Planctomyces sp. SH-PL62: one gene and its partner. Each later gene encodes a partner of the first gene's protein in a complex. Links are inferred from orthologs where the notes say so. Each region holds a gene or a part of one and is shown in the gene's direction. Other genes may lie near its edges.

What was found.
Region 2: the proteins of VT85_RS23205 (region 1) and VT85_RS03410 are in contact, whole or in part, in a crystal structure (PDB 5UE9), measured with the Lactococcus lactis proteins. The link is inferred for Planctomyces sp. SH-PL62 from one-to-one orthologs. Residues at the interface, in WP_023189152.1 of Lactococcus lactis: Leu4, Gln5, Ala47, Ser48, Met49, Leu50, Leu51, Arg52, Arg53, Met95, Leu98, Arg223, Met224, Ala225, Cys226, Ile228, Gly229, Ala230, Cys231, Tyr232, Ala233, Val235, Glu236, His237, Asn243, His244, Ala245, Lys247, Glu250; in WP_025017116.1 of Lactococcus lactis: Gly25, Phe27, Phe29, Glu32, Tyr33, Lys35, Tyr36, Lys48, Phe56, Thr60, Pro61, Arg62, Val63, Ala64, Glu65, Thr66, Ala67, Ser68, Gly69, Met70, Ile74, Gln77, Pro223, Glu251, Phe274, Ala275, Pro277, Phe278.

Annotation. Positions count from the first base shown.
Region 1 is NZ_CP011273.1:5,929,127-5,934,332, reverse strand. The notes cover bases 877-3,876. They hold VT85_RS23205 (dihydroorotate dehydrogenase electron transfer subunit), read left to right. Parts: upstream 877-1,929; coding sequence 1,930-2,823; downstream 2,824-3,876. Other genes in these bases: VT85_RS23200 (UvrB/UvrC motif-containing protein), read right to left, coding at 2,831-3,601; VT85_RS29780 (pseudouridine synthase), read left to right, coding at 877-1,933. Also shown: more of VT85_RS29780, read left to right, coding at 1-876; VT85_RS23190 (Calx-beta domain-containing protein), read right to left, coding at 5,088-5,206.
Region 2 is NZ_CP011273.1:871,415-875,376, forward strand. The notes cover bases 1-2,859. They hold VT85_RS03410 (dihydroorotate dehydrogenase), read left to right. Parts: upstream 1-899; coding sequence 900-1,820; downstream 1,821-2,859. Other genes in these bases: VT85_RS03405 (DUF1559 domain-containing protein), read right to left, coding at 1-587; VT85_RS03415 (hypothetical protein), read right to left, coding at 1,831-2,373; VT85_RS03420 (class I SAM-dependent methyltransferase), read right to left, coding at 2,480-2,859. Outside these bases: more of VT85_RS03420, read right to left, coding at 2,860-3,193; VT85_RS03425 (acyl-CoA thioesterase), read left to right, coding at 3,312-3,839; VT85_RS03430 (twin-arginine translocase TatA/TatE family subunit), read right to left, coding at 3,840-3,962.

The DNA of each region.
Region 1 (5,206 bases):
AGAAGGGGGCGGACCCAAACCGCCCGGCGGCCCCCAGCGGAGCCTTTCCGGGTCAGGACCTCGGCGATTCAACAAGGGGGCCAAGCCGTTTCGCCCCGGCCAGCCTCAGGGATCGCAGTCCAACTACGGCGATCGTCGGCCCCCTCGGCCCGGCGGACCGGGGCAGGGGCCGGGGTCGAATTACGGCGACCGCAAGCCCTCTCGCGGCCCCGCCGGCGGTGCCCCGCGCCAGCCCCGACGGTTCGAGGCCCAGGGCGGCCCCGAGAATGAGAAGGGCGACCGCCTCCAGAAAGTCCTGGCCCAGTCCGGGTTGGGGTCGCGCCGCGCCTGCGAGGAATACATCCTCCAGGGCCGTGTCACGGTCGACGGCAAGACCGTCAAGGAGCTTGGCGCGCGGGTGCACCCCGGCTCCTCCGTGATCGCCGTCGACGGCGAGAGGCTCAAGGCCGAGCGCCACGTCTACTTCGCGGTCAACAAGCCCAAGGGGTACGTCTCCACTAACGAAGACCCCGCCGGGCGTCCTCGGGTCGTCGACCTGCTCTCCGAGATCCCCGAGCGCGTCTACACCGTCGGCCGGCTCGACGAGGACAGCACCGGGCTGATGATCCTGACCAACGACGGCCAGCTCGCCAACCGCCTCGCCCATCCCAGGTTCGGCGTCGAGAAGGTCTATCGCGCCGTCGTCGCCGGCAGCCCCGGGCCCGACATCCTGGCCCGGCTGACCGAGGGAGTCTGGCTCTCCGAAGGCAAGGTGCGCGCCAAGCGGAGCCGCATCGTCGGCTCCCAGGGCGAGGCGACCATCCTGGAACTGGTCCTGGCCGAAGGCAAGAAACGCGAGATCCGCCGGATGCTCGCCAAATTCGGCCACAAGGTCATGATCCTGACCCGGATCGCGATCGGCCCGATCACCCTCAAGGGGATCAGCGTCGGTGAGCACCGGCAGCTCACGCGGACCGAAGTCGACATGCTCCGCAAGGTCGCCGCCGGCGTCGCCATCTCCCCCACTCGCTTCCTCCCGGACAACGCCCGCCCCCCCGGCAAGGGCCCGCGGCCGAATCAGGGCTACGGCCAGAACCGCCCCAATCAGGGCTATGGCCAGGGCAGGCCGAACCAGGGCTACGGCCAGGGTCGCCCGAATCAGGGTTACGGCCAGAACCGTCCCAACCAGGGCTACGGCCAGGGTCGCCCGGCCGCCGGACCGCGAGCGGCCGAAGGCCGAGGTCCGGGACATGAGATCGACATCGAGGCCCTGGGGCCGCCCCCCTCCCAGCGCCGGGCACGCCCCGAGGGACGGCCCAATGACGACCGACAGAATCAGCCGGTCCGGTCGCCCAGCGGCGTCGTCCCGCCTCGCTCGCATTACAGCGAAGGTCCCCAGGGAGGCCCGCCGTCGCGTCCCTCCGGTCGAGGCCGCCCGGGAGCGCCGGGAGGCCGTCCCCAGGGCTATCGTCCCGAAGGGCCGTCGTCGCGTCCCCAGGGCTACCGCCCCGAAGGAGGTCCGTCGCGACCCCAGGGCGGCTATCGCGCCGAAGGTGGCCCGCCGCGTCCCCAGGGAGGCTATCGTGCCGAAGGGGGCCCGCCGTCGCGCCCGCAGGGCGGCTATCGTGCCGAGGGAGGCCCGCCGTCGCAGCGGCCCCCCCGTCCCGAAGGTGGGGGTCGCCCCGAGGGGCCTGGCCCGCGTCCGCCGGGTGGTCCGGGGCGAGTGCCTCGTCCGGCCGGGCCGCCGCCGTCGCAGCGACGGAGCACGGAGCAGGGACCGCCGCCGGGACCCGCACCGAAGGGGCGTCGGGTCATCGGCCTCGATGCCAAGATTTATCGCGAGACGACCGAGGCCGTGAACGAAGGCCAGGCCCCCAAGCGGCCCATGCCGAAGCGTCGGCCTTTGCGTAAGGCGATGGGTATCAAGAGGAAGCGACCGGGCGGCAAAGCATGAGCGACGCGACCTGCCAGAGTCGGGCCGTGATGCGTCCCACCGCGACCATCCTGGAAAACCAGGAGGTCGCGCGGGGCACGTTCCGCCTCCGGGTCGCCGACCCGGAGATCGCCCGGCGCATCCTCCCCGGCCAGTTCGTCATGGTGCGAGGCGTGGACGAAGGGACCGACGATCCGCTGCTGGGTCGGCCGTTCGCCCTCTACGACGTCCAGCGCGACGGCGAGGGCGAGCCGGTCTCGTTCGATGTCGTCTATCTGGTCATCGGCCGGGGGACCGCCGCCCTGTCGCGCCGGAAGCCCGGCGATCGGGTCGACGTCTGGGGACCGCTGGGCAACGGCTTCGGCCCCTCGCCCGGGCCGGGCTCCGCCCTTTTCGTCGCCGGCGGGATCGGCCAGACCCCGTTCGTTGCCCTCGGTCGAGAATGGCTGGGACGAACGACTTACGGCGACCAGGCGGGCGAAGATCGGCGTCCGCCGGTCGATTCCGCGACCCTCCTTTACGGCGTCCGCTCGGCCGGGCTGCTGGCCGGGGTCGAGGATTTCGAGCGGGCGGGCGTCGGCGTCGAGATCGCCACCGACGACGGCTCCGCCGGCCGTCACGGTTTCGTCACCCAACTTCTGTCTGATCGGCTTCAGGCCGGGGAACGGCCCGCCAAGATCGTCGCCTGCGGTCCCCCGCCGATGCTCGCGGCCGTCGCCCGACTGGCCCAGGAGTACGCCGTGGCTTGCGACGTATCCCTCGAAAACCACATGGCTTGCGGCTTCGGGGCCTGCTTCAGCTGCGTGACCCCGATCCTCCAGGACGACGGCCGGCCCGACCTCCGGCGCGTCTGCGTCGAAGGGCCCGTCTTCCCCTCCCACCGCGTCGACTGGTCGCGACCGTCGCACTGAGCGACGGTCAGCGGTGGGTCCGGGCCTGCTCGCGGATCTGGTCGCGGATCCGGGCCGCCTGCTCATAGTCCTCTCGCGCGACGGCCTCATCGAGCTGCTCGCGCAAGGTCTTTTCTACGGCGAAGTTGCGGCGAATCTCCTGCTCGTTGAGCCGAAGCTGCTCGATCAGAGAGGGGTTGGGGGAATCGGTCGCGTCACGTTCCTCCCACCAGGCCCGCTGATGACTCAGGAGCCTCTCGACGCCGTCGCGGAGAGCGTCGATCGCCTCCTCCGGACGCCTGTGTTCGAGGGAGAGGGCCGCCTGGGCCTGGGCCCGGTGAAACTGGACGAGCCCCCGGAACTGCTCGTGCGAGGCGATGTAATCCTCGTCCGATCCATGCTTTCGCACGAAATCCATGAGCGCCAGCGTGTGGTCGGAATCGCGGATCGCCAGCTCATAGCGCCGGAGCGACAGCCAGGCCATGCGGCGGTGGTAGAACTGGACGAACTCGCGATCCGCCTCGACGCAATGATGCTGCGACATCAGCCAGTCCGAGCCTTTATCGCCGTCCGTCGCCTGGTTGGCGGCGTGGTAACGCAGGTAGTCCAGGTAGGTGGACGCACCGTGCGGCCGCGATCCGTCGGGCCGGCCTGCGACCTCAAGCTGGAGTACGCCGAGCTCGATCCGGATCTGCAAGACGTTACGGCCATCCCGCGCCCGGACCTCGCGAGCCAGGACCTCGCCCGGTTCGGGATCATAAGGCCACCCCTGGATGACGTCGTCCAAATCCTTCCGCATCCTCGAGCCCCCCGAGCGCGTCCCTGACCGCCTCGTTCCCGTTTCCTCTGAAGGATTATAGCCCCTCGATCGCCGGAATTCTAACTGCCGCGACCCGTCCCCCACCCGCGACGCGCCAGGAGACGAATTCCCGAAATCTCGCCCGCCACCCCCTTGCAAAAGAGCCGGAAACCGGTCATGATACCCCAGTCAATCACACCTGCCACTCGCCCTCCTAGCTCAATTGGCAGAGCAGCTGACTCTTAATCAGCGGGTTGATGGTTCGAGTCCATCGGGGGGCACTTCCAACATCGTCCGCCACAGGCCGTCCCGGCCCGTCGGACGCTGTCTTTTCTCGGGTGAATTTCACTTTGCCCATCGGCTCGTCCGGGCCGTCCATGGCGACTCCAGTCGATCAAGTTCGACCCATGTCGTCCGTTGTGTGCGACGACCAGGCCGCCACCGGCCTCGAGTCTACCTGGATTTCCAGGCTGGGCTTGCGCGATCTCCCGAATAAGGGTCCTGGTATCGCGGTCGCTCAAGTTGGGCGAGTTAGGATCCAGGGATTCGCCCGCACGATACGGGCGATGGATGAGCGTCCTCGACCGATCCAGCCGACGGTGCGAGGACGGGACGTCCCACCGCATTCTGGGCCGGGACGTCCCGATCGCGGAGTGGATCCTCGCCAGGTTCGGCTCGCGTGCCTGGCACCTATTCCTGCGGGGCCATTCCGGTGAGGTCGGCGCGGAGGGGGTTGAACGGGCCGCCTCATGCCTCGGTCAGCACGAACACGGGAGGCTCGTTAGAACGATCCCTACGGGCTACCCAAAGTGTGGACCGGTCGCTGGCTACCTGGCGGCCCCGGAGCAATTTCACGAAACCGCCGGGGGCCCGACGGAACGGGTCGTGAGGGAACCCGCGCGACTCGGGATCGAGGTCGTCGACGCGGTGGGCCGGGGCCTCCTGGGCATCGCCGACCGCGTCATGCTCGCAATGCCGCGAGTCCGATGGCAGGCTTCGTGCTACGACCGCTGTTCACGATGCCGTTCGGCCCCACCCTCGACAACAGGGCCGCTTTCCCTCCGGGATGCTTTGAGGAACGACGCGCGAAGGCACCAGTCCGATCCATCGCGATGTTCGGGCCGCCACGCGGTGGCAAGGCCGCCTACCTCGCTACGCCCTACATGGGTCGAACGCGAACGGTGGAACGCCAGCGGCCGGGTGTTGCGCCGCCTCGGCGGCTTCGAACTCGGGGCGGGGCCGAGCGTGTCGGATTTGTGTCGCGAATGAGGCCTGGAGCCTCACCACGTTCCGTCGGTCGCAAGCCGAGATGGCGTTTCAGCTTCCCTGGAGATCACGAAGGCGTCCGCATGCCGGGCGGGCGCGATCGCGAGATCTTGATGATTGCGAGAATGATGATGATTGGCTGATGCGAAGGTGTTGGGTCGATGGATGCGACCGGGGACGTCGAGGGACGTCCCCGGCCGGGATTTGGCGGGACCCTGGGTCACGCGCCGTAGGCCATCGTGCCGGCGGCGGTCCCGCGGGCGAGCGACGCGCTCGTGCCGCTCAGCGTCACGAGGAACTTCTTGTCGCTCGTCGCCGTGGAGGTCCCGAAGATCGTCA
Region 2 (3,962 bases), 5.1 Mb from region 1 along the record:
CTGGAGGCCGCCCTCGTGTCCTGCCCCCACCAGAGGTTGCCCCAGTTGGCGGCGTAATTCCCCTTCGTGAACACGAGCGCGTTCAGCGGGGCGTTGCTGACGTAGGAGGGGGCGACCTGCCAGACGTTGACGCGGTCGCTTGGGCACTGGAACGAGCTCATCTTCGTCGAGGCCACCGTGCTGTTGATCCAGAACCCGAGCGGCAGCGGGGCCATCGGACCCTCGGACCCGATCGCGTAATTGTAGGAGTTCGCGAGGTTCCCCTGCTCGATGTACGGCAGCATCAGGCAGAACCACGGCGTGTTCTGGCAATTATTGAAGATGTTCGTGCCGCAGGCGGTCACCCCGGGCGCCATGATCGCGCCGACGCCGCGGATGCAGCCCGTCGGGAAGCTGTTGCCGGCGGAATGGTAGTTGTGCATCGCCAGCCCGAGCTGCTTCAGGTTGTTCGTGCACTGGATCCGCCGCGCGGCCTCGCGGGCGGCCTGGACGGCCGGCAGCAGCAGCGCGATGAGGACGGCGATGATGGCGATGACGACGAGCAGCTCGATCAGCGTGAATGCGCGCGCCTTCGAAGTCCTGGACATGGGACGGCGACTCCTGAGAGCGTTTCCGAACGAGGAAGAGTTGGGCACGGACGTAGTGGATGGGACGATCCCTCCGGCTTCGAGGGATGTGGATACAACCTACCAAGGAGGCACTCTCATGACGAGGACGGACTACGAAAATCGTTCGACTTTTTCCTCGCTCGGATTCAACGTTGAGAATCGGAATCAGATGGCTCGCCTGATGCCGTGGCGGGGCCGGCCCGAAAAGGCGATGATAGGGGCGGGAGCCGGAGGCCGTCGGCGGCCTTGCCGGTCCTGTCGGGGAAGAGCGTCGAAAGGAGCCTGCGAGCGGTGGTCGATTTGCGCGTGAAGCTGGGGCGGTTGTCGCTTGCGAATCCGGTGCTGACGGCGTCGGGGACGTTCGGGTACGTCCGCGAGATGGCGGGATTCGTCCGCCTGGAACGCCTGGGGGGCGTGGTCCCCAAGACTGTGACTCAACGCCCCCGCGCGGGGAACCCGACGCCCCGAACCGTCGAGACCCGCGCCGGGCTGCTCAACGCCATCGGCCTCGACAACGACGGGATCGACCACTTCCGGGAGCACCACCTGCCGTACCTCCGCACCACGGGGACGGCCGTGATCGCCAACATCGCGGGCGAGGACGAGGACCAGTTCGTGTCGATGGCCGAGGCGATCGGCGGCGAGCCCGGCGTCGCGGCGGTCGAGTTGAACGTCTCCTGCCCGAACGTCAGCCATGGGCTCGACCTGGGGATCGACGCGGCGGCCGTGGGCCGGCTGGTCCGCCGGGTGCGGGAGGTCTGCCCGATACCGGTGATCGCCAAGCTGACCCCCAACGTGACCGACGTCGTGGCCATCGCCGCGGCCGCCGCGGAGGCCGGGGCCGACGCCGTCACGCTCATCAACACCGTCCGCGGGATGGCCGTGGACTGGCGCCGACGCCGGCCGATCCTGGCGAACGACGTCGGCGGCCTGAGCGGCCCGGCGATCAAGCCGATCGCCCTGCGGATCGTCTGGGACGTCGCCCGCGCCCTGCCTACGCTCCCCATCATCGCCGTCGGCGGGATCGCCGACGCCGACGACGCCCTCGAGTTCCTCGTAGCCGGCGCGTCGGCCGTGCAGGTCGGCACGGCGAGCTTCTACAACCCCGCCGCCGCCGAGAACGTCCTCGACGGGATCGCCCGCGCGCTGGACGAGGCCGGCGTCGCCGCCGTCGCCGACTTCATCGGGACCGCCCGATCGAACCGCGACTGAGACGCCCCGATCAACGAAGCCGCGCGAGCGCCCGGAAGGGGACCAGCAGGACGCACGCCGCCATGCCGAGCCCGAGCGCGGCGACGGCTCCCCCTACGGCCGCGCCGACCGGCCCCAGGACCGTCTGCCCGTGGGCGAACCCCTCCAGGAGGACCCAGACGGTCAGCCCGCAGGAGGCCCCGGACGTGACGAGCTTCATCTTGGGGAGCCCGCCGAAGACCCAGGCCAGGGCCCGGAGCAGCCCGATCAGGGCGATCACGACGAGGGGCCAGGCGAAACCGGCCGCGACTCCCGAGGCGATCGCCGCGATCCAGGACTGGCTCGCGAGCCCGCCCGCCAGCGCCCCGATCAGGCCCGCCCACACGGGCCCGCCGATCGAATCGCCGCCCCCGCCGGATGGCCCGGGAGGGCCGGAAGAGGCGGACTGTTGCCACCGCTGGCGGTCGGCCTCGGCGTTCCAGCGGCCCACCATCTCGGCGGCGGACCTCGGCGGGCCCGTGTACCAGCCGGTCGCGCCCGCCTGATAGCCGCGATTGTAGTCGTCGATGCTCATGCGCGAGTCCCTTCGCGTTGGAAAGCGGTCGGGGCGCGGGCCGCGCGGCTTCGCGCGAGCCCCGGACGAAGATCGTCGCATCCGGAGCCTCGACTTGAGCGCCGTCTCAGCCCCCCTCGCGGACGACCCGATGGATCGTCCCCGGCCGGCGCTCGCCGGCCTCGTCCAGGGTCCAGGCCGGCTCGGGCTCGACGATCAGCCCCCGCGCGGCGGCCTCCGCCGGGAAGGACTCGGCGGAGACGCGGTAGGGGGTGGCGATCAGGGCCTCGCCGCCGGCGGCGAGCATTTCGGCGAGCACCTGGGCGACCAGGGGGACGAGTCGCTTCTCATAGAGCACGTCGGCCGCGATGATCCGGGGGAAGCGGACGTCGGGGGGCTCGCGCCAGTCCAGCAGGGTCGTGCTCGCGTGTTCCGCGGGGAAGCCGTTCTCGGCGACGCTCCGCCGGATGAAGCCGAAGGCGGCGGGGTCGTAGTCGCTGAAGCAGACGCGGAATCCCAGGGCCATCGCGGCCAGGCCCCCCAGGCCCAGCCCGCAGCCCAGTTCCAGGACCGGCTCCTCACCGGGATCGACGCCCCCCCAGCGGGCGAGGACGGCCTCGGCGAGCATCCCCGCGCCGGGCCAGAGGTAGGCCCAGTAGGGCATGTAGTCGTCGCGGCGGTTGCGGGCGTGGACGTCCGGGTCGTCGAGCAGGCGGTCGGGCTCGACCGGCCGGGCCAGGCGGATCGCCCGTCCGGCGATCGTGAGTATCGAGACCGTCGTCGGCCCCTCGTATTCGGGCCCCGTGGGCGTGGCGTCGTGGGGGGCGGGCGCGACCGACATGGAAACCTTTCCGCGCGACCGGGGGAGTTGACGGTCGGCCTAGACTTGGGACGTCGCCGCGACGGCGGGAATCGGAGCCCGCGTCCGGCGGGATCGATCAATGGAGGGACTTGAGACGATGGACGTGCCCAGGAACGAAGATCCCCTGGCCCCTCGGGCGGCGATCGACTCTCGCGTGACGCTGGCGATCCTGACGGTCCCCGAGCAGGCCAATCCCTTTGGGACCCTGCACGGCGGGGTCATGCTTCGCATGGCCGACGAGTGCGGCGCGGTGTCGGCGCTCCGGCACGTCGGGCGGGGGCAGGTGACGACGGCCGCGCTGGACTCGATGACCTTCCTCAACCCGGTGTACGTGGGCGAACGGGTCGAGATCGTCGCCGAGGTGACTCACGTGGGCCGGACGTCGATCGAGACGCGGATCGAGATCTACGCGGAGGCGCTCCAGCATCCCGGCCGTCGCAAGGTGGGCTCCGGGTTCGCGCTCTACGTGGCCCTCGACGACGCGGGGAAGCGGCCCCACGAGGTCCCGCCGCTGCTGTCGATCACCGAGGCCGACCGGATCCGGGACGAGGCCGCCCAGGCCCGCCAGGCCATCCGCCTGGCCCGTCGCGACGAGGCCAGGCGGCACAGCCGGGATTTCCTCTGATCAGTCCGACGCCGGCCGAGGGGCCTCGACCACGGCGGCCGTCGAGACCGCGCCGGGGATCTCGAATTTGGGGACCGCCTCGTCGGCCGGGGGCGTGGAGGCGCGGGGGGCGTCGTACATCCC